Regions from separate parts of the Leclercia sp. G3L genome, predicted to be linked through region 1. Evidence: predicted binding sites of a transcription regulator. Region 1 holds the regulator's gene; each other region holds the start of a gene.
The links. Region 1 encodes ArgR, which controls arginine synthesis, uptake and breakdown. Its sites were predicted from a motif close to ANTGAATAAAAATACANT; they were not measured.
Positions count from the first base shown of each region.

Region 2: a site for ArgR is predicted at 1,145-1,162, ahead of argF (ornithine carbamoyltransferase). Genes of this name have one in related genera too.
Region 3: a site for ArgR is predicted at 3,991-4,008, ahead of argA (amino-acid N-acetyltransferase). Genes of this name have one in related genera too.

Region 1 is NZ_CP088265.1:1,666,743-1,673,836, forward strand. Features, by position in the region: gene aaeB (p-hydroxybenzoic acid efflux pump subunit AaeB) at 1-1,425, shown strand, start outside; gene LRS40_RS09410 (NAD-dependent succinate-semialdehyde dehydrogenase) at 1,513-2,967, shown strand; gene LRS40_RS09415 (barstar family protein) at 3,013-3,285, shown strand; gene yhcN (peroxide/acid stress response protein YhcN) at 3,345-3,611, opposite strand; gene yhcN (peroxide/acid stress response protein YhcN) at 3,725-3,988, opposite strand; gene argR (transcriptional regulator ArgR) at 4,368-4,838, opposite strand; gene mdh (malate dehydrogenase) at 5,243-6,181, shown strand; gene degS (outer membrane-stress sensor serine endopeptidase DegS) at 6,250-7,094, opposite strand, start outside.
Region 2 is NZ_CP088265.1:656,181-663,274, forward strand. Features, by position in the region: gene miaE (tRNA isopentenyl-2-thiomethyl-A-37 hydroxylase MiaE) at 1-557, opposite strand, end outside; gene rraB (ribonuclease E inhibitor RraB) at 603-1,025, opposite strand; gene argF (ornithine carbamoyltransferase) at 1,190-2,194, shown strand; gene LRS40_RS04525 (hypothetical protein) at 2,279-2,662, opposite strand; gene LRS40_RS04530 (IclR family transcriptional regulator) at 2,907-3,665, shown strand; gene LRS40_RS04535 (YjhG/YagF family D-xylonate dehydratase) at 3,699-5,666, opposite strand; gene LRS40_RS04540 (dihydrodipicolinate synthase family protein) at 5,681-6,589, opposite strand; gene LRS40_RS04545 (YhcH/YjgK/YiaL family protein) at 6,778-7,094, opposite strand, start outside.
Region 3 is NZ_CP088265.1:2,088,086-2,095,179, forward strand. Features, by position in the region: gene recB (exodeoxyribonuclease V subunit beta) at 1-770, shown strand, start outside; gene recD (exodeoxyribonuclease V subunit alpha) at 767-2,587, shown strand; gene argA (amino-acid N-acetyltransferase) at 2,625-3,956, opposite strand; gene amiC (N-acetylmuramoyl-L-alanine amidase AmiC) at 4,186-5,439, shown strand; tRNA gene LRS40_RS11495 (tRNA-Met) at 5,528-5,604, opposite strand; tRNA gene LRS40_RS11500 (tRNA-Met) at 5,648-5,724, opposite strand; tRNA gene LRS40_RS11505 (tRNA-Met) at 5,759-5,835, opposite strand; gene mltA (murein transglycosylase A) at 6,043-7,094, shown strand, end outside.

The DNA of each region.
Region 1 (7,094 bases):
GCGCTGATCGTCGCCCAGTATCAGCTGATGCAGCTGTGCATTAAGCATGGCGACAGTGAAGAGGTCGATAACGCCTGGAGTGCGCTGGTGCGACGTACCACCGCGCTGGAAGGGATGCGCAGCAACCTCAATATGGAGTCGTCGCGCTGGTCGCGAGCCAACCGCCGCCTGAAGGCGCTCAATACCGTCTCCTTAACGCTGATCACCCAGGCCTGCGAAACCTATCTGATCCAGAATACCCGCCCCGAAGCGATCACTGATACCTTCCGGGAGCAGTTTGCCACCCCCGTTGCCACCGTGCAGGATGTGCATAAACAGCTCAAAAGGATGCGGCGAGTCATCGCCTGGACCGGCGAGCGTGATACTCCGGTCACCATCTATACCTGGGTTGGGGCGGCGACGCGCTACCTGCTCCTCAAGCGTGGCGTTATCGGCAATACCAAAATCAGCGCCACCGAAGAGGAAGTCCTGCAGGGCGAGGTAGTGGTCAAAGCCGAGTCGGCGGAACGTCACCATGCGATGGTCAACTTCTGGCGCACCACGCTCGCCTGTATGCTCGGGACGCTGTTCTGGCTATGGACCGGCTGGACCTCCGGCAGCGGTGCGATGGTGATGATCGCCGTGGTCACTTCGCTGGCGATGCGTCTTCCCAATCCGCGGATGGTGGCGCTCGATTTTCTCTACGGCACCCTGGCAGCACTGCCGCTTGGGGCCTTCTATTTCCTGGTGGTTCTGCCCTCGACCCAGCAAAGCATGCTATTGCTCTGTATCAGTCTTGCCGTAATGGCCTTCTTTATTGGTATAGAGGTACAGAAGCGACGCCTGGGCTCGCTCGGGGCGCTGGCCAGCACCATCAATATTCTGGTGCTGGATAATCCGATGACGTTCCACTTCAGCCAGTTTCTCGACAGCGCGCTGGGGCAGATTGTCGGCTGTTTCCTCGCGATGATGGTCATTCTGCTGGTGCGTGATAACTCGCAGGCCCGCACCGGACGCGTGCTGCTGAACCAGTTTGTTTCTGCCGCCGTCTCTGCGATGACCACCAACACCGCCCGGCGCAAAGAGAACCATCTGCCCGCGCTCTATCAGCAGCTGTTTTTACTGCTGACCAAATTCCCGGGCGACATCGCCAAATTCCGTCTGGCCCTGACCCTGATCATCGCCCACCAGCGTCTGCGCAATGCGCCGGTGCCGGTTAATGACGATCTCTCGGCGTTCCACCGCCAGCTGCGGCGCACTGCCGATCATGTCATTTCGGCCACCAGTGACGATAAGCGGCGCCGCTATTTTGCTCAGCTGCTTGAGGAGCTGGACATCTACCAGGAAAAACTGCGCATCTGGGAGGCACCGCGACAGGTGACCGAACCGGTGCAGCGGCTGGTGGGGATGCTGCATCGCTACCAGAATGCACTCACCGACAGCTGATCCTCCTGAAAACCGACGCCGTAAGCGTCGGTTTTTTTGTGACTATACTTATTCGGGCAAGTACTTAAACCCGGAATGGGAGGATACATGACTACCCAGGCTCTTCAGGACAGTGCGCTATTTCAGACAGGATATCTGGTTGATGGCGTATGGAAAACGCTCGACACCACATTCGATGTACTTAACCCGGCCACCGGCGAGGCGATCGCTAAAGTGGCAAAAGCGGGCACCAAAGAGACCGAAGAAGCTATCGCCGCCGCAAGCCGTGCTTTTCCGGCCTGGCGGGCCAGAACCGCAAAAGAGCGCTCGACCATTCTCTATCGCTGGTATGAATTAATCATTGAAAACAAGCAGTGGCTTGGACAACTGATGACCACCGAGCAGGGCAAACCGCTGAAAGAGGCGGAAGGCGAGGTTGAGTATGCGGCCAGCTTTATTCAGTGGTTCGCCGAGCAGGCCAAACGCGCCAACGGCGAAATCATTCCCCCGGTTAAACCCGGCTCCCGCATTCTGGCCACCCGCGAACCGGTTGGCGTGGTGGCGGCCATCACGCCGTGGAACTTCCCGATGGCGATGCTGACCCGCAAGCTGGGTCCGGCGCTGGCAGCAGGCTGCACCGGGGTGATCAAACCAGCTAACAATACGCCGCTCAGCGCTTTTGCACTGCTGACCCTTGCCAAAAAAGCGGGCGTCCCGGACGGTGTACTCAATGCGGTGGCGGGCAACACCTCTGAGATAAGCGATGCGATCATGGCCAGCCATGAAGTGCGCAAAATCTCCTTTACCGGCTCGACGGCGGTCGGCAAAACGCTGGTGCGCAATGCCGCCGAGACAATGAAAAAAGTCTCGATGGAGCTGGGCGGGAATGCGCCTTATATCGTCTTCGACGATGCCGATATTGATGCTGCGGTAAAAGGAGCCATCGCCAACAAATTCCGCAATGCGGGCCAGGTCTGCGTCAGCGTTAACCGTTTCTATATTCAGGAGTCAGTGTATGACGCCTTCGTCAGCCAGCTCGCCGCCGCCGTCAACGACTTAAAAGTGGGTAACGGCCTGGAGGAGGGCACCGTTGTCGGTCCGCTGATTGAACCTGCCGCAGTGAAAAAAGTGCGCGAGCATGTCGAGGACGCGGTCGCCAAAGGGGCGACGGTACTGGCAGGGGGCAAGGCGCACGATCTGGGCGGCAATTTCTGGCAGCCGACGGTATTGGGCGATTGCCATGAAGGGATGGCGCTGGCCAGCGAAGAGACCTTTGGGCCCGTGGCGGCCTGCTTCCGTTTCACCTCGGAAGAGGAAGTGATTCAGCGCGCCAATAATACGCCCTTTGGTCTGGCCGCCTATTTCTATACCCAGAATCTGCAGCGGGTGTTCCGCGTTTCGCAGGCCATTGAGAGCGGGATGATCGGGATTAACGAATGCGCGGTCTCCACCGAGCTGGGGCCGTTTGGTGGGGTAAAAGAGTCAGGGCTGGGTCGTGAGGGCTCTGTACTGGGACTGGAGGAGTTCCTTGAAGTGAAAACCCTGCATATCGGGGGATTATAATCGGCAGGGCGGCATCAGCCGCCCGCCTGGACGGGGTGGCGGGAAATGAATATTTATACCTTTGATTTTGATGAAATCGACAGTCAGGAAGACTTTTACCGTGAGTTTTCACGTACCTTTGGCATCGCGCGCGAGAGTGTGACCAACCTGGATTCTTTATGGGAGATCGTCACCGGCAATCAGCTGCCGCTGCCGCTTGAAATCGAGTTTACCCATTTGCCGGAGAAGCTGCGCAGACGCTTCGGCGCGCTGATCCTGCTGTTTGATGAGGCGGAAGAGGAGCTGGAAGGCCAGATCCGCTTTAACGTTCGCCCGTAAAAAGGCAAAAAAAAGCCCCTGCGAAGCAGGGGCAAGTCGTAGTTCAATACGACGAGGGTTTATTTGTACAGCTCAGCGGTTGCATGCCAGTGGTCACCGGTATTCAGCTCGGTAACGCGATAGCTGCTGGCACCCGCTTTTTCAGCTTTTGCTGCCAGGGCCTGACGGATATCCATCGGGGAACCGGCAACTTCGGTAACGCCTACGCTACCCATTGATTGCAGGCCTTGTGCTTGTTCCGCAGTAACCTGATGCACAGCTGCGCTGGCACCGAATGAGAGAACGGAAGCTAAACCAAGGGTGGCGATAATTAATTTAGTGTTCATAGTCTTTACTCCTTACAGGGCACATTCAACGACCAGAAGGGTTGTGCTGCTATTTTTATACCTGGTGTCGTTGAACTGAGATAACGGGTATATCGGATATTGCTCGGTACGGCTTATTTGTACAGCTCAGCAGTAGCATGCCAGTGGTCACCGGTACGCGCTTCGATAACGCGATAGGAGGAGGCACCCTGTTCCTGCGCTTTCTTGTTCAGCATCTGATTCATGTCCATCGGAGAAGTACCGACTGCACCAACAGAAACGGTACCAATTGACTCACGGGACTGAGCCTGATCGGCGTTAATCGCATCGGCGGCAAAAGCACCGAAAGACAGAACAGAGAGAATGCTTAATGTGGCTACGGTAGTTTTGATTTTCATGATTTTCTTCCTCGTCATATTCTTTACTGGGGTCTTCGTTTCGTGACCCTCATCACAAAATCAAGTATACACTAATAACGGCAAAAATTAATACCATGCTAATTGTTTCTCGTGAAATTACGTATTAAGAAGATAGATTTTTATAACTGATAGGAATAAAAAAGGCTTGGTTAAACGCGTGGTATCGATTTATTTCCATTAAAATCATGGGGATGAGGTGATTTGATTATTTGTGCGGTCGCGCAGCGGATCATCCACTGTATGAATGAATTGAACCAGAAAAACGCACTATTTGTTAAATCACAGATAACAGAATGTAAGGGGAAACGAGGCGGGAGCCGAAGATTCCCCGCTGCGCGACCGCAGCAGGGCAGGGGGATCAGAGTTCCTGTTCGAACAACACCAGAATGGCTTCGTAGAGATCTTTCACCGAGAAACCATTGGCCGGGGTAGTGAAGATGGTATCGTCCCCGGCGATAGTGCCGAGAATACCTTCTGCTTTGCCGAGCGAGTCGAGCAGACGTGCAATCAGCTGGGCTGCGCCCGGGCTGGTGTGGATCACCACCACGGCATCGTTATAGTCGATATCCAGCACCAGATTCTTCAGCGGGCTTGAAGTTGTCGGTACGCCCAGCTCAGCAGGCAGACAGTAAACCATCTCCATTTTGGCGTTGCGGGTACGCACCGCGCCAAATTTGGTTAACATGCGGGAGACTTTCGACTGGTTGATATTTTCGAAGCCTTCTTCCTGTAAGGCCTGGACGATCTCACCCTGAGAACTAAACTTTTCTTCTTTAAGCAGCGCTTTAAACGCCTTAACCAATTCTTCTTGTTTAGAAGAGATTCGCATAAATCACCCGAAATATAGCGGTAGAAGCAACATTATTATGCACATGGATGAATTTTTATGCAAACTATCTGCCCAATCTTAGGCTGAAATAATGTTATGAAAGGGAGTGATTTTATCAAATTTCGTTATCAAGGAACATGCCTGCGTCACGCCTCGCAAATAAGGTTAAAAGTAAATTAAATGTTATCAAATTGATGTTGTTTTGGTGGCTGGCGAGGGTGTATTGTAATCCCCTCTTAATTCGTTGCTTAGTTATCGCATAACGCCCGATAGTCTTCCGGCAGAGGCGAAAAGCGCGTGACCGCTAATTCTCACATTATGAAGATTGTAATTATTGATCTGCTGAATTAAGGTCGCCGCGACGGAGTAACAGAAAGTTAGCTCACCATAATAAGGAGTTTAGGATGAAAGTCGCAGTCCTCGGCGCTGCTGGCGGTATCGGCCAGGCGCTTGCCCTACTACTGAAAACTCAGCTGCCTGCAGGCTCAGAACTCTCTCTGTACGACATCGCCCCGGTAACCCCTGGTGTGGCGGTTGACCTGAGCCACATCCCGACGGCTGTCAAAATCAAAGGCTTCTCCGGTGAAGATGCGCGCCCGGCGCTCGAAGGCGCAGACGTTGTGCTGATCTCCGCAGGCGTGGCGCGTAAGCCTGGTATGGATCGTTCCGACCTGTTCAACGTGAATGCGGGTATCGTTAAGAACCTGATTCAGCAGGTAGCAACAACTTGCCCGAAAGCCTGCATCGGTATCATCACTAACCCGGTTAACACCACCGTGGCTATCGCAGCAGAAGTGCTGAAAAAAGCGGGCGTGTATGACAAGAACAAACTGTTTGGCGTGACCACGCTGGACATCATCCGCTCCAACACCTTTGTGGCGGAACTGAAAGGCAAGCAGCCAACCGAGCTCGAAGTGCCGGTTATCGGCGGCCACTCTGGCGTGACCATTCTGCCACTGCTGTCCCAGATCCCAGGCGTCAGCTTCACCGAGCAGGAAGTGGCTGACCTGACCAAACGCATCCAGAACGCTGGCACCGAAGTGGTGGAAGCGAAGGCGGGTGGCGGCTCTGCAACCCTCTCTATGGGTCAGGCTGCAGCACGTTTCGGTCTGTCTCTGGTGCGCGCCCTGCAGGGCGAGCAAGGCGTGGTGGAATGTGCGTACGTTGAAGGCGACGGCGAGCACGCGCGCTTCTTCTCTCAGCCGCTGCTGCTGGGTAAAAACGGTATCGAAGAGCGTAAATCTATCGGCACCCTGAGCGCGTTCGAGCAGCAGGCGATGGCCGGTATGCTGGACACGCTGAAGAACGATATCGTCCTGGGCGAAGAGTTCGTTAACAAGTAAGCGACTCGCTTCCCGTCAGGGCAATAAAAAACCGGAGCCAATGCTCCGGTTTTTTTATGTCTGCTGACTCAGTTGGTGGCCGGGTATTCCTGAATGGTCACCTGCAGCGTCAGTTTCTTATCATCCCGCATCACTTCCACCGGAATGATGGAGCCAGGCCTGATTTCAGCCACCTGATCCATGGTCTCGAGAGCCGATATCGCCGGTTTACCGTTCACCGAGACGATAACGTCGTTGACCTTGATGCCCGCTTCCGCCGCCGGACCGCCAGAGGTGACTTCGTTCACTACAATCCCCTGAATCTGGTCGATGCCGCCACCCTGGGTATGCAGCGGAGCAATCTCACGCCCGCCAATGCCAATGTAGCCACGGATAACCCGTCCATCGCGAATGAGCTTATCCATAATCTTGTTGGCCAGCTGGAACGGGATGGCGAAGCCGATGCCTTCGGGGGTTTCCCCATCGTTGCTCTTATCAAACGAGAGGGTATTGATGCCCATCAGTTCGCCCAGCGAGTTCACCAGCGCGCCGCCGGAGTTACCGTGGTTGATGGAGGCATCCGTCTGCAGGAAGTTCTGCCGCCCGGAGGGGTTCAGGCCAATACGCCCCGTCGCGCTAATAATCCCCTGGGTGATGGTCTGCCCGAGGTTATAGGGGTTACCGATCGCCAGCACCACGTCGCCAATATGCGGGGTACGTTTACGGTTGATGGGGATGACGGGCAGGCCGCCCGTGGCGGTGATTTTGAGGACCGCCAGATCCGTCAGGCTGTCGGAGCCGACCAGCAGGGCTTCAAAGACGCGGCCATCCTGCAGCGCAACGATGATCTGATCGGCATCGTTGATCACATGTTTGTTAGTAATGATGTAGCCGCGTTCATCCATAATTACCCCGGAGCCCAGAGTGCGGATCT
Region 2 (7,094 bases), 1.0 Mb from region 1:
GGGGCCAGCGCGGCGAAGCGTTCGCAGGAGCGCGCTTCGATATAGGCCCCGCAGATCAGCTTGTCGATCAGCGTCAGCGGCTCGTGGGTGCGCACGGCTTTCAGCATCCCTTTGGCGTAGCGGCTGGCAGTGATTTTGACGTAGGGGATATTGCGGGTCAGCATCGCCTCGCGCACCTGCCAGAAGTGGTGCAGCTCCTCTTTAATCAGCAGCACCATACTGTCGATCAGCGCCTGGCCCCAGAGGTCGTCGGTCTTCGGCATCACGCTTTTGCCAATCTGCTTATGCAGGGCGACAAAATCCGGTTCCGGGCCTTCGCGGAAGGTAAAGGCTTCATAGGGCTTGAGCCACTCGAGCAGGGCGTCGGCACCGCTCTCGTCGGCAACGTATTTTCGCACTAATAACAGCGCGGTCTGGGCGGCTTTGAGCTCGCACACCATATGGTCGGTGAGCAGCAGCGGCAGGTTAGCCGGGTCGCGGGCTTTATCAATCCACGCTTGCGGGGTCGGGCACTGGAGGAAGTTGAGAACAGGGGCGAGTATCTGCGGGTAATCCATCATTGAACCTTGCAAAGCGGCAGCCGAAGCTGCCGCAAATCATACTTAGTGACGCACGCCGTCGTCGTCTTCGTCAAAATCTTCGTCGTCTTCGTCGTCACCCTCTTCGCCGTTCGGATCTTCGAAGTAGGTGCCCCAGCCGTCGTATTCCACTTCAAAACGTTCGGCCAGGTCCATCAGCTGTTCAACCTGGGCGTCGATCAGCTCAGCTTTCAGCGCGCCTTCGCTCAGGATGTCGCAGCAGATGACGGTGTCGCCCTCTTCCACTTCCAGCTCTTCTGGCTCCGTCACTTCGTAACCCAGACGGAACGCTTCAACCGCCAGCTTTTCCAGCGCTTCGAAATCATCCGCAGAGAAATGGTGCTCGATGGTGTACAGCGCATCCGGATCGCTGCCGTCTTCCAGCAGTTCTTCAATAATCAGTCGCGTCTCTTCGCGCTGTTCTTCCAGCAGTTCTGGGTTTGCCATGGCTCGTTCCTCTTTAAAGTGCGGCAGATACTTCTATTTTCACACACGGATGTGTTTGCCTCCACCTTTGTAAGAAAGATTTGTGAATCGGGGTTGCAAGTGAATATTGATACAGATAAAGTGAATTTTAATTCAATAAGTGGCCTTTGCCATGTGAGGATAAAATGTCTGAACTGTATAAAAAACATTTCCTGAAATTGCTCGATTTTACTCCCGCACAGCTCACCTCTCTGCTTGCCCTCTCGGCACAGCTGAAAGCCGATAAGAAAAAAGGGACTGAAGTACAGAAACTTACTGGCAAAAACATCGCGCTCATCTTCGAAAAAGACTCTACCCGTACCAGATGCTCTTTCGAAGTTGCCGCATTTGACCAGGGCGCGCGCGTCACGTATCTCGGGCCGAGCGGCAGCCAGATTGGGCATAAAGAATCAATTAAAGATACCGCCCGCGTGCTGGGCCGGATGTATGACGGCATTCAGTATCGCGGCCATGGCCAGGAAGTGGTCGAAACCCTGGCGGAATTTGCCGGTGTGCCGGTGTGGAACGGGCTGACCAACGAGTTCCATCCAACCCAGCTGCTGGCGGACCTGCTCACCATGCAGGAGCATCTGCCGGGCAAAGCCTTTAACGAGATGGTGCTGGTCTATACCGGCGACGCGCGCAACAACATGGGTAACTCGATGCTGGAAGCGGCGGCGCTCACCGGGCTGGATCTGCGTCTGGTGGCCCCAAAAGCCTGCTGGCCGGAAGAGAGCCTGGTGGCGGAGTGCAGCGCGCTGGCAGAGAAGAACGGCGGCAAAATCACCCTCACCGAAGACGTGGCGGCGGGCGTGAAGGACGCCGATTTCATCTACACCGACGTGTGGGTGTCGATGGGCGAAGCCAAAGAGAAGTGGGCCGAGCGGATTGCGCTGCTGCGTGGCTATCAGGTGAACAGCCAGATGATGGCCCTGACGGGGAACCCGGACGTCAAGTTCCTGCACTGTCTGCCGGCGTTCCACGACGACCAGACCACGCTGGGCCAGCAGATGGCGAAGGAGTTCGATCTGCACGGCGGAATGGAAGTGACGGACGAGGTGTTTGAGTCGACGGCGAGCGTGGTATTTGACCAGGCAGAGAACCGGATGCACACCATTAAAGCGGTGATGGTCGCCACTCTGGGTGAATAACGCCTGCTTTTAAAATGACGGGAGGGTTGCCGCCCTCCTGATATTTATATTATCTACTTGTCGACAGAATAGTTTACCGGCTTATTAATTTGCCCTCACCCTCATCTTGCCGAACGGGCATTGTTTAAAAATACATTTTACCGGAGCATCGCACGTCTTGCTCTCCGGGTCGCGATGGCCGGGGCAGCTGGACATCTTATTCATTACGCGCCACAGGGTGTGGCTGTATTTGTCGATCTGCAGAATATTAATATCGCAGGGCTCGTCGTTAATAAATAAACGATTATAAATGACTTTTATCCGATCGCCGGGTTTAAAAAGCTGCTCGCCGTTATACCACAGAATATATTTATGATTATGTTGAGTCAGAATTTTTGAAAATAACGTCCCTGTGGCCGGACTGGCAATGGTGCCTAAAGAAACCCAAGTTTTAGAAGCAGTCATTAAAATACCTTTTAAACGAGCCATAAAAAATGCAGAAAGCCTTACGGTTAATGAGTGTAAAAGAACAATGAAAATGTGAGTAATAGGCACAGCCTATCTTTTTAACTTGAATCCATAAGTATCAGGAATGACTTATGTCAAATTTTTCCGCCATGATTGCCTGTGACGGTACCAGGATCGTCAAAGTCCCCGCCTCCCTTGTCGATTGATTTTTCAGCGTAAACAGGGTACGTTTTCGCCTTAATTCCAGCGCGGATGTGCCGAACTTATGCCTATTATTCAATCTGTTGAACGTGCCTTACAGATCCTCGATCTGTTTAACGAACAGGCGACGGAACTCAAAATCACCGACATCAGTAAACAGATGGGCCTGAGCAAGAGCACCCTCCACTCGCTGCTTAAAACCCTGCAGCTGCACGGCTATATCGATCAGAATCCGGAGAACGGCAAATATCGCCCGGGCATGAAGCTGGTCGAGCGCGGCCACTTCGTGGTGAGCACCATGGATATTCGCCAGAAGGCGAAGCACTGGCTGACGGCGCTGTCGGAGCGCACCGGGCAGACCACCCATCTGGGCATTCTGGACGGGCGTGAAGGGGTCTATATCGAGAAGATTGAAGGCAAGCTGGCGGCCATCGCCTACTCGCGCATTGGCCGTCGCCTGCCGGTGCATGCCACCGCCATCGGCAAAGTGCTGATCGCCTGGCTGAGCGACGCCGAGCTGAACACGCTGCTCGACGGTTATCAGTACACCACTTATACCCCCGCAACCCTGGCCTCACGCGAGGCGCTGCTGGCCGCGCTGGCACAGACCCGCGAGCAGGGTTATGCCCTCGACAGCGAAGAGAACGAGCAGGGGGTGCGCTGCGTGTCGGTCCCGGTGCGTAACCATGAATCCCGGGTTATCGCTGCCCTGAGCCTGTCGACCCTGACCTCCCGCGTCGACGACGATGAACTGGCGCATTTTCGCGAGCAGCTACAGGAGGCCGGGCGCCAGCTCTCACGCGCCCTGGGCTACCCGGCCTAAGGTTAATCTGCTCCCGGTATCTGGCTGAAGGGCTTATAAACCGAGCGCTTTTTTACCGGCGTTAATGACCTCGATAATTTTATCCGTGTCGTAAATACAGCCTTTCCAGGTTCCGCCGCTCACCGACTGTAAGGCCGCCCACAGGCGCGTATCGTCGGGTAAAAAATCGTGCGCGTGCAGTTCCGGATGAGGCTGACGACGCGCCAGCTCTGTAGCCCCCTCTTCGGGGGTGAGCGGTGCCAGCGGCGTGCCGATAAAGTTGACGCTGCCGGTCAGGGAGAGGCGATCCACCACAATCTCGATGATGTCGTTATCGCGCAGTTTACCAATCGGCCCACCCGCCAACGCTTCAGGCGCCACATGACCAAAACAGGCTCCGGTCGAGACGCCCGAGAAGCGGGCATCGGTGATCAGCGATACCGTTTTTCCCCAGGAGACATGCTTGAGCGCCGAGGTCAGCTGATATGTCTCTTCCATCCCGGTGCCGGACGGCCCGCCGCCGATCACCACCATGATGTCGCCCTGCTCAATCTCGCCGCTTTTGATCGCCTTGATTGCCCGGGCTTCCGAGACAAACACCCGCGCCCGGCCGGTGTGGCGATAAACGCCGTCCTCACCCACCACCGACGGGTCGATCGCCGTGGCCTTGATCACCGATCCTTCCGGGGCGATGTTGCCCACCGGGAACGCCACCGTGGAGGTGAGCCCGCGGGCGTTGGCACGCTCCGGGGGCAGGATCACATCGTCAGGATCCACCCCGTCCTGCTCGCGCAGGCACTGGCGGAAGCGCTCCCGGCGTTCCGAGGCCTGCCACCAGTCGAGGTTTTCCCCCACGGTCTGGCCGGTGACGGTCATGGCATCCAGATGCAGCAGACCAAGATCGCGCAGATGGAGCATCACCTCCGGCACGCCGCCCGCGAGGAATGCCCGCACCGTCGGGTGATAATCCGGCCCGTTCGGTAATACGCTCACCAGCCGCGGCACCTTACGGTTGACGCGGGTCCAGTGGTCGACGTCAGGAATGGTGCAGCCCGCCGCGTGAGCAATGGCCGGGATATGCAGCAGCAGGTTGGTGGAGCCGCCGAACGCGGCGTGGATCACCATCGCGTTCTCAATGGCTTTGTCGGTGAGGATATCGCGGGTGGTGATGCCGCGGTTATCCAGCTCGACCACCGCCCGCGCCGACTGGCGGGAGATCTCCAGCCACACGTCCTGTCCGGACGGGGCCAGCGCCGAGTGCGGCAGCGCCAGGCCTAAGGCTTCGGCCACCACCTGCGAGGTGCCTGCGGTGCCGAGGAACTGGCAGCCGCCCCCCGGTGAGGCGCAGGCGCGGCAGCCCAGCTCGGCGGCCTCCTGCAGGGAAAGTTCATGGTTAGCGTAACGCGCCCCGATGGTCTGCACCTTGCCGGCATCCTCGCCGAAGGTGGGCGGCAGCGTAGCGCCGCCCGGCACCAGAATGGTCGGCAGGTTGTGCATAGACGCCAGCGCAATCATGGTGGCGGGGAGGCCTTTGTCGCAGGTGGCGACGCCAATCACCGCCCGGCGCGTGGGCAGGGAGCGGATCAGCCGCCGAAAGACGATCGCCGCATCGTTGCGGTACGGCAGGGAGTCAAACATCCCGTGCGTGCCCTGGGAGCGCCCGTCGCAGGGGTCGCTGACAAAGGCGGCAAAGGGGATCCCACCGTTGCGGGTGATCTCTTTTGCCGCGGCCTGCATCTGCAGGCCAATCTCCCAGTGTCCGGTGTGGTAGCCCAGCGCCACCGGGCGGCCATCGCCCGCGCGGATCCCGCCCTGGGTGCCGATAATCAGCACCTCTTTGCCGGTGAGTTTATTGGCATCCCAGCCCATTCCGGCGTTCTGGGTCATGCCAAACAGATTGCCGCTCGGGGATTCCATCAGCATCTGCGGGGTCAGGGGCAGCGCCCCCTGCGGCCCGGCCGCGTGGGTGATCACCGAGTAGAAGGCGTCATCCTGCGGGGTAAAAATCGTCTCTATCGACATCGTCACCTTCCGGTTCAGCAGAGCTTGAGCTGTTGCAGCAGCGCTTTCAGCTGCGCCTTACGCGGTTCATCCAGCGGCCCGGCAGGCGGCAGCACGTGGGTGGACACCGGACGCACGCAGAGGGCAATCGCCTCTTTAATCACATTCACGAACGGGGCATCCAGCTGATACATCTGCGGGATTTGCAGCATGGTCTGATGATAGTGCGCGGCCTGCGCCAGGTCGCCGTCGTGGAAGGCCTGCAGCAGTTTCACCGAGATCTGCGGGGCGAAGTTGCCGCTGGCCGAGATCGCCCCATCGCCGCCCAGCAGCAGGGTATTGAACAGGTGATCGTCATAGCCGCAGAGCACCACAAAGTGCGGGTGCGCCGCCTTAACGGTGAGGATCATGCTGCGCAGGTGAGCCACAGAGTCGATGGTGTCTTTGATCCCCACGATATTGCGGCGGGAGTCCACCAGGGTTTTGACCAACTGCGGGGTCAGATCCTGTCCGGTCAGGGCCGGGAAGTTATAGAGGATCACCGGCAGGGTGACGCTGTCGGCCACCTGCCCGAAGTAGCGGATCAGGTTCGCTTCCGACACTTTCCAGTAGTAGGGGTTAATCACCACGATGCCGTCTGCCCCCGCCTGCTGCGCGTGCTGGCTCAGCTCGATGGTCTCCCGGGCGTTGGTGCCTCCGGTGCCGATCAGCACCGGCACGCGGCGATTCACATGGGCGATGGCAAATTCGGCGATCGCTTTACGCTCCTGGGTGTTGAGCTGGGAAAACTCCCCGCCGCTGCCGAGAAAGAACAGGCCATTGACGCCTGCGTCGATCATGCTGTCGATCAGCGCGGCGGTACCGGCTTTATCCAGTGCGCCATCGGCGGTGAAGATAGTGGAGACGGGGGGAATAATCCCCGAGAACTGTAGAGTCTGCTGCATGCGATCTCCTTGCTGAATCATTTTGTTCTACATTATAGAACAGCGTTCGTTTATTTAACGATCATACTAGAACGTGGGGAAAGCGAAGGACAATGCGGAAAAAGGAGGGAGTGCGTGTTTTTTAAGCTGGATCACAGAATGGGAGGCGTGTTCCCTCTCCCTGGGGAGAGGGTCAGGGCGAGGGGAAATTATCCCACTAACATCTTCACCACCACCTTGCGCACCTGGGCCGGGTTGCCCACCGCGCACAGCGGTTTGTGCACTTCGCCCGGGTAGAAGACCACGAAGTCGCCTTCGTTCAGCACTACGGTTTTCTCCTGCTCACCTTCCGGCTGGAAGGCGATGTCTTTATCCGCCAGCCAGTCGGTGTCCGGCGTGCCGTTTGGCAGGGTGCTGAAGGTCATCCCTTCCTGGCCTTTGAGCAGGATCTGGATGTCCAGATAACGGGCGTGATACTCCGCACGGCGCTCGGCAAACGGCTGGGTCATGTCTTCGGAAACCAGAT
Region 3 (7,094 bases), 420 kb from region 1:
TTGATGCCGCAGGCACAGGCGAGGTGGTACAGGAGCCGGAGCTGACGCCGCACCAGTTCCCGCGCGGTGCCTCGCCAGGCACCTTTTTACACAGCCTGTTTGAAGCGCTCGATTTTACCCAACCCGTCTCCCCGGAGTGGACGCTGGAGATGCTGCAGAAAGGCGGGTATGACGCCCGCTGGGAGCCGGTCCTGACCCACTGGATCAACCAGGTACTGCAGACGCCGCTCAATGAAGAGGGGATCTCCCTGAGCCAGCTTTCAGCCGCCGATAAACAGGTTGAGATGGAGTTTTATCTGCCGATCGCCGGGCCGCTTACCGCCGATGCGCTGGATGCGCTGATCCGCGAGCACGATCCGCTGTCGCGTGACTGCCCGCCGCTCGACTTTCGCCAGGTGCGCGGCATGCTGAAAGGCTTTATTGACCTGGTATTCCGCCATAATGGCCGCTACTACCTGCTCGACTATAAGTCCAACTGGCTGGGGGAAAACGGCGAGGCCTATACGCCGCAGGCAATGGCCCGTGCGATGCAGTCCCACCGCTACGATCTGCAGTACCAGCTCTACACCCTGGCGCTGCACCGTTATCTGCGCCACCGTATTGCCGATTATGACTATCAGCAGCATTTCGGTGGGGTGATCTACCTGTTTTTACGCGGCGTGGACGGCAGTTCGCCGGGGGCCGGTTGCTTTGCCACCCGCCCGGGTGAAATTTTAATCAATCAAATGGATAGCTTGTTTTCTGCAAGCCAAGAGGAGCTTGTGTCATGACGATGCAGGAATTATTGCTGGAGGCCGTGGAACAGCGCGTATTGCGTCGTCTGGATGTACAGTTTGCGATGATGGTGGCCGGGAACGATGAACCCTCGGTGATGCTGGCGACGGCGATCTTAAGCCGGGATACCGGAGAGGGGCATGTCTGTTTGCCGCTGTCCCGTCTGCAGGCAGAGGCTAAAACCGCCGCGCTGCAGGCCTGTTTTGCCCTGCATGATGAAACCCTGGACTGGTCCGCCACGCTGATGCGTTCGCGCGCAGTGAGCGCAGGGGACGAGCCAACGCCGCTGGTGCTGGTGGGCGAGCGCCTCTACCTCAACCGGATGTGGCGCTACGAGCGGGCCGTGGCCGGTTTCTTTAGCGAAGCCAATCAGCCTTTGCCCCATGACAGTGCCGACGTTCAGCGTACCCTGAACGCATTGTTCACCTCTGACGAAGCCGTTAACTGGCAAAAGGTGGCGGCGGCGGTGGCGTTAACGCGGCGTATCTCGGTGATTTCCGGCGGCCCGGGCACCGGTAAAACCACCACCGTCGCCCGCCTGCTGGCGGCGCTGATCCAGATGGCGGGAGAGGAGAAGTGCCGTATCCGGCTGGCGGCCCCGACCGGTAAAGCCGCCGCCCGTCTCACCGAGTCGCTGGGCGGCGCGCTGCAACAGCTTCCGCTGACCGACATTCAGCGTAAGCGCTTCCCGACCGAAGCCAGTACCCTGCACCGTTTGCTCGGCGCCCAGCCGGGCAGCCAGCGTCTGCGTTACCATGCCGGTAACCCGCTGCATCTGGATGTGCTGGTGGTGGATGAAGCCTCGATGATTGACCTGACCATGATGTCTCGTCTGATTGATGCCCTGCCGCCTCATGCCAGGGTGATCTTCCTTGGCGATCGCGATCAGCTGGCCTCCGTCGAAGCGGGCGCCGTGCTGGGCGATATTTGTACCTGGGCCAGCGCCGGTTTTACCGTGCAGCGTGCCCAGGAGCTGGCTGGCATGACCGGATGCCAGATGGAAGGCAACGTCAGCCCGGTGGCGGGCGCCTTGCGCGACAGCCTGTGCCTGCTGCAAAAAAGCTACCGTTTCGGCAGCGACTCCGGCATCGGGCAGCTGGCGGCAGCGGTCAACCGTGGCGATCGTCACGCGCTCCGCTCGGTGTTTGACGGCACGTTCAGCGATATCGAGAAAAAGCAGCTCCAGAGTGGGGAAGAGTATCTGGTGATGCTGGAGGATGCCCTGCAGGGATATCACCATTTTCTCGACCGGGTGCAACACCAGGCCTCCGAAGAGGAGATTCTGGCGGCCTTTGGCGGCTACCAGCTGCTGTGTGCCTTACGGGACGGCCCCTTTGGCGTGGCCGGGCTCAACGAAAGGCTGGAGCAGGTGCTGATGCAAAAGCGCCGCATCAGCCGTCAGCCGCATTCGCGCTGGTATGAAGGACGCCCGGTAATGATTTCGCGCAACGACAGTGCGCTGGGCCTGTTTAACGGGGATATCGGGATTGCGCTGGATCGGGGGCAGGGGCTGCGCGTCTGGTTCCAGATGCCGGATGGCAGCCTGAAGTCCGTACAGCCGAGCCGACTGCCGGAGCATGAAACCGCGTGGGCGATGACGGTGCATAAATCTCAGGGCTCTGAGTTCGATCATGCGGCGCTGATCCTGCCTACCCAGATGTCCCCGGTAGTCACCCGGGAGCTGGTCTATACGGCCATTACCCGTGCCCGTCGGCGGTTGTCGCTATATGCGGATGACGGCGTGCTGGTGCAGGCCGTTACTACCCGTACGGAACGGCGCAGTGGCCTGAGTGCGATTTTTGAAGCCTTGTAATTTATTCCCTCTCCCCATGGGGAGAGGGTCAGGGGGCTTAACCTAAATCCGCCATCAGCACCTTCGAGCGACGCTGATAGTTGTACATCTCTTTCTTGGTTTCCGGCAGGGAATCAATGTCCACCGGCGTAAAGCCGCGTTCCTGGAACCAGTGAATGCTGCGGGTAGTCAGCACAAAGAGTTTACTCAGCCCCTGCTGCCGGGCCTGAACGGCAATCCGCTCCAGCAACACCTCGCCGCGCGACGAACTGCGGTAGTCAGGATGCACCGCCACGCAGGCCATCTCGCCAATCTTCTCTTCCGGGAAGGGGTAGAGCGCCGCACAGGCGATGGTGAGGTTGTCGCGCTGAATAATGGTGAATTTATCGATCTCCATCTCCAGCTGCTCGCGGGAGCGACGCACCAGGATCCCCTGCTGCTCCAGGGGGCGAATCAGCTCCAGAATGCCGCCGATGTCGTTGATAGTGGCGCGACGGATCTGCTCGGCGCTCTCCATCACAATCTGCGTCCCGATACCGTCGCGGGAGAACAGCTCCTGCAACAGGGCACCGTCTTCCTGGTAGCTGATCAGGTGGCTGCGGCGCACGCCGCTGCGGCAGGCTTTAATGGCGCCGCGCAGGAAACGCACGGTGCCAGAGTAGTAGTCCCCCTGTTCCTCAAGCGCTTCTACCCGCGCCTGGGCTTCGTTAGGAAACAGCTCAGAGACGATATTCCCCAGCTCGTTAGTGACGCCCTGTGAAGAGCAGAAACCGATCATTTTTTCGGCTTTCAACTTGATCGCCAGCTGGGTGGCAATCTCTTCTGAGGTGAGGTTAAAGCTTTCGCCGGTCACGGAGACGGCGACCGGGCCGGTCAGCACAATCGCACCGCCGTCGAGCTGGCGATGGATCGCCTCTTCATCGATACGGCGAATACGTCCGCTGTGGCAATAATCCACCCCGTCATCCACGCCAAGCGGCTGAGCGATAATAAAATTGCCGCTCACCACGTTGATGTGCGCTCCCTGCAGCGGAGTGTTGTTGAGGCTCATCGACAGCCGCGCGGTAATGTCCAGCTGCAGCAGACCGGCGGCCTGCTTCACCAGCTCCAGCGTTTTGGCGTCGGTAACGCGGGTATGTTTATGGTAGATCGGCTCGTGATGATGCGCGGCCAGATTGGCTTCAATCTGCGGGCGGGCACCATAAACGACAACAAGGCGAATACCCAGGCTGTGCAGCAGGCCGATGTCATTGACTATGCTGGAGAAGTTCTCATGCTCAATGGCTTCGCCGCCGAGCATAATGACGAACGTCTTTCCCCGGTGGGTGTTGATATAGGGAACAGAATGACGGAATCCCTGGACCAGTTCGATTCTACGTTCCTTCACCACGGCACAACCCCTCAATGAATGTTTATTCGCAATTTTTGTATTTTTATTCGAATATGCCCCTGCGCGCAAGCCAAAATTTTCGGCGAAGCAAAGAAAACATTCAGGGAAGTAATCGTTAACGCATGATTGTTTACCCTTTTAAGGATGACAGGTTATGCATCATTCGCTAAAGTTTTCGGTCAATTTGGACGTTATGAGAAGTTATTCGATATCTTTGCTCGGGAGAAGCATGTCGGGATCCAGTAAAGCATTAAGTCGTCGCCGCCTGTTACAAGGGGCCGGGGCAATGTGGTTGCTTAGCGTAAGTCAGGTAGGGCTTGCCGCCGTCAGTCAGGTGGTGGCGGTACGTGTCTGGCCAGCGTCGACCTATACACGCGTGACGGTCGAATCCAACCGGGTGCTGAACTATAAGCAATTCGCCCTGAGTAATCCGGAGCGGGTGGTGGTGGATATCGAAGGGGTGAACCTCAATTCAGTCCTCAAAGGGATGAGCGCCCAGATCCGTGGCGACGATCCTTTTATCAAGTCCGCACGGGTAGGGCAGTTTGATCCGAAAACCGTGCGCATGGTGTTTGAGCTTAAGCAGAACGTAAAGCCGCAGCTGTTTGCCCTGGCACCGGTGGCCGGATTTAAAGAGCGTCTGGTGATGGATCTCTATCCGGCCAACGCGACGGACATCCAGGATCCTCTGCTGGCGTTGCTGGAGGATTACAACAAAGGCGATCTTGAGAAGCAGGTTCCGCCTGCGCAAAGTGGTCCGCAGCCGGGCAAAGCCGGGCGCGACCGCCCGATTGTGATCATGCTCGATCCGGGCCATGGCGGGGAAGACTCCGGCGCGGTGGGCAAATACCGCACGCGGGAAAAGGATGTAGTGCTGCAGATCGCCCGCCGCCTGAAGGCGTTGATCGACAGAGAAGGCAACATGCGCGCTTACATGACGCGTAATGAGGACGTCTTTATTCCGCTGAAAGTTCGCGTGGCGAAAGCGCAAAAGCAGCGCGCGGATCTGTTTATCTCGATCCATGCGGATGCCTTTACCAGCCGTCAACCGAGCGGTTCATCGGTGTTTGCGCTGTCGACCAAAGGGGCAACCAGTACGGCTGCAAAACTGCTGGCAGATTCGCAAAACGCCTCTGACCTGATCGGCGGCGTCAGTAAGAGCGGCGATCGCTACGTCGACCATACGATGTTTGATATGGTGCAGTCGCTGACCATCACCGACAGCCTGAAATTTGGTAAAGCGGTGCTGGGTAGACTGGGTAGGGTTAATAAGCTGCATAAAAACAGCGTCGAACAGGCCGGGTTCGCGGTACTGAAGGCGCCGGATATCCCGTCGATTCTGGTGGAAACCGCGTTTATCAGTAACGTGGAAGAGGAGCGTAAGCTCAAAACGGCCGCCTTCCAGCAGGAGGTAGCGGAGTCGATACTGGCGGGGATTAAGGCCTATTTCTCGGATGGGGCGACGCTCGCCAGACGAGGATAATCAGGGATGCCGGGTTTATGCCCGGCAAAAGGGCAAACTGCAGATACAAAAAAACACCCGAATGGGTGTTTATTGTTTTCAGAAGTGTTGGTTGCGGGGGCCGGATTTGAACCGACGACCTTCGGGTTATGAGCCCGACGAGCTACCAGGCTGCTCCACCCCGCGTCCGTCATTCTACTTTGTAGAATCTTACTTCTTTAAATTTGATTGGTTGCGGGGGCCGGATTTGAACCGACGACCTTCGGGTTATGAGCCCGACGAGCTACCAGGCTGCTCCACCCCGCGTCACCGTACTGCTTGTACTTCATCAAATTTTAATTGGTTGCGGGGGCCGGATTTGAACCGACGACCTTCGGGTTATGAGCCCGACGAGCTACCAGGCTGCTCCACCCCGCGTCCGTGGAAGCGCACTATACTCTGCTGACTTTTTGTTGCAACCCTTTTTCGTAAAAATCACCAAATTAGATGTTGATTGTACGCTCTGCCGACAGTTCGACTGTTTTTTGCGCAAAATTTGCGTGAGGGGAGGTAATCGCATTTCAATACCCCTGCCGGTTTGTTATCTTCATTGCGCAGAATCGGGCAACTTGAAGACGGGATATAATGAAAGGACGTTGGGCGAAGTATCTGATGACGGGCGCGATGGTAGCAATCCTTGCTGCCTGCTCCTCCAAACCGACCGATCGCGGTCAGCAATATAAAGACGGGAAACTGACCCAGCCTTTCTCTTTAGTGAATCAGCCGGACGCCGTGGGCGCGCCCATCAACGGCGGTGACTTCGCAGAACAGGTGAGCCAGATCCGTACCGCATCACCGCGATTGTACGGTTCGCAGAACGCCGTGTATAACGCGGTGCAGGACTGGTTACGCGCCGGGGGCGATACCCGCACCATGCGCCAGTACGGCCTCGACGCCTGGCAGATGGAGGGCACCGACAACTACGGTAACGTCCAGTTTACCGGCTACTACACCCCGGTGGTACAGGCGCGCCATACCGCGCAGGGTGAGTTCAAGTATCCTATCTACCGCATGCCGCCAAAACGTGGCCGCCTGCCGTCCCGCGCCGAGATCTATTCCGGTGCGCTGAGCGACAACTACATTCTGGCCTACAGTAATTCGCTGATGGATAACTTCATCATGGATGTGCAGGGTAGCGGTTATATCGACTTTGGCGACGGCAGCCCGCTTAACTTCTTCAGCTACTCCGGTAAAAATGGCCATGCTTACCGCAGTATCGGTAAGGTGCTGATCGATCGCGGGGAAGTGAAACGCGAAGATATGTCGATGCAGGCGATCCGCGAGTGGGGCGAGAAGCACAGCGAATATGAAGTGCGCGAACTGCTCGAGCAGAACCCCTCATTTGTCTTCTTTAAGCCGCAAAACTTTGCCCCGGTGAAAGGCGCGAGCGCGGTACCGCTGATTGGCCGCGCCTCGGTGGCCTCTGACAAGACGGTGATCCCGCCGGGCACCACGCTGCTGGCAGAAGTGCCGACGCTGGATCACAACGGGAAATTCTCCGGTCAGTATGAATTGCGTCTGATGGTGGCGCTGGACGTGGGCGGAGCCATCAAAGGCCAGCACTTCGACATCTATCAGGGGATTGGCCCCGATGCTGGCCACCGTGCAGGCTGGTATAACCATTACGGACGCGTGTG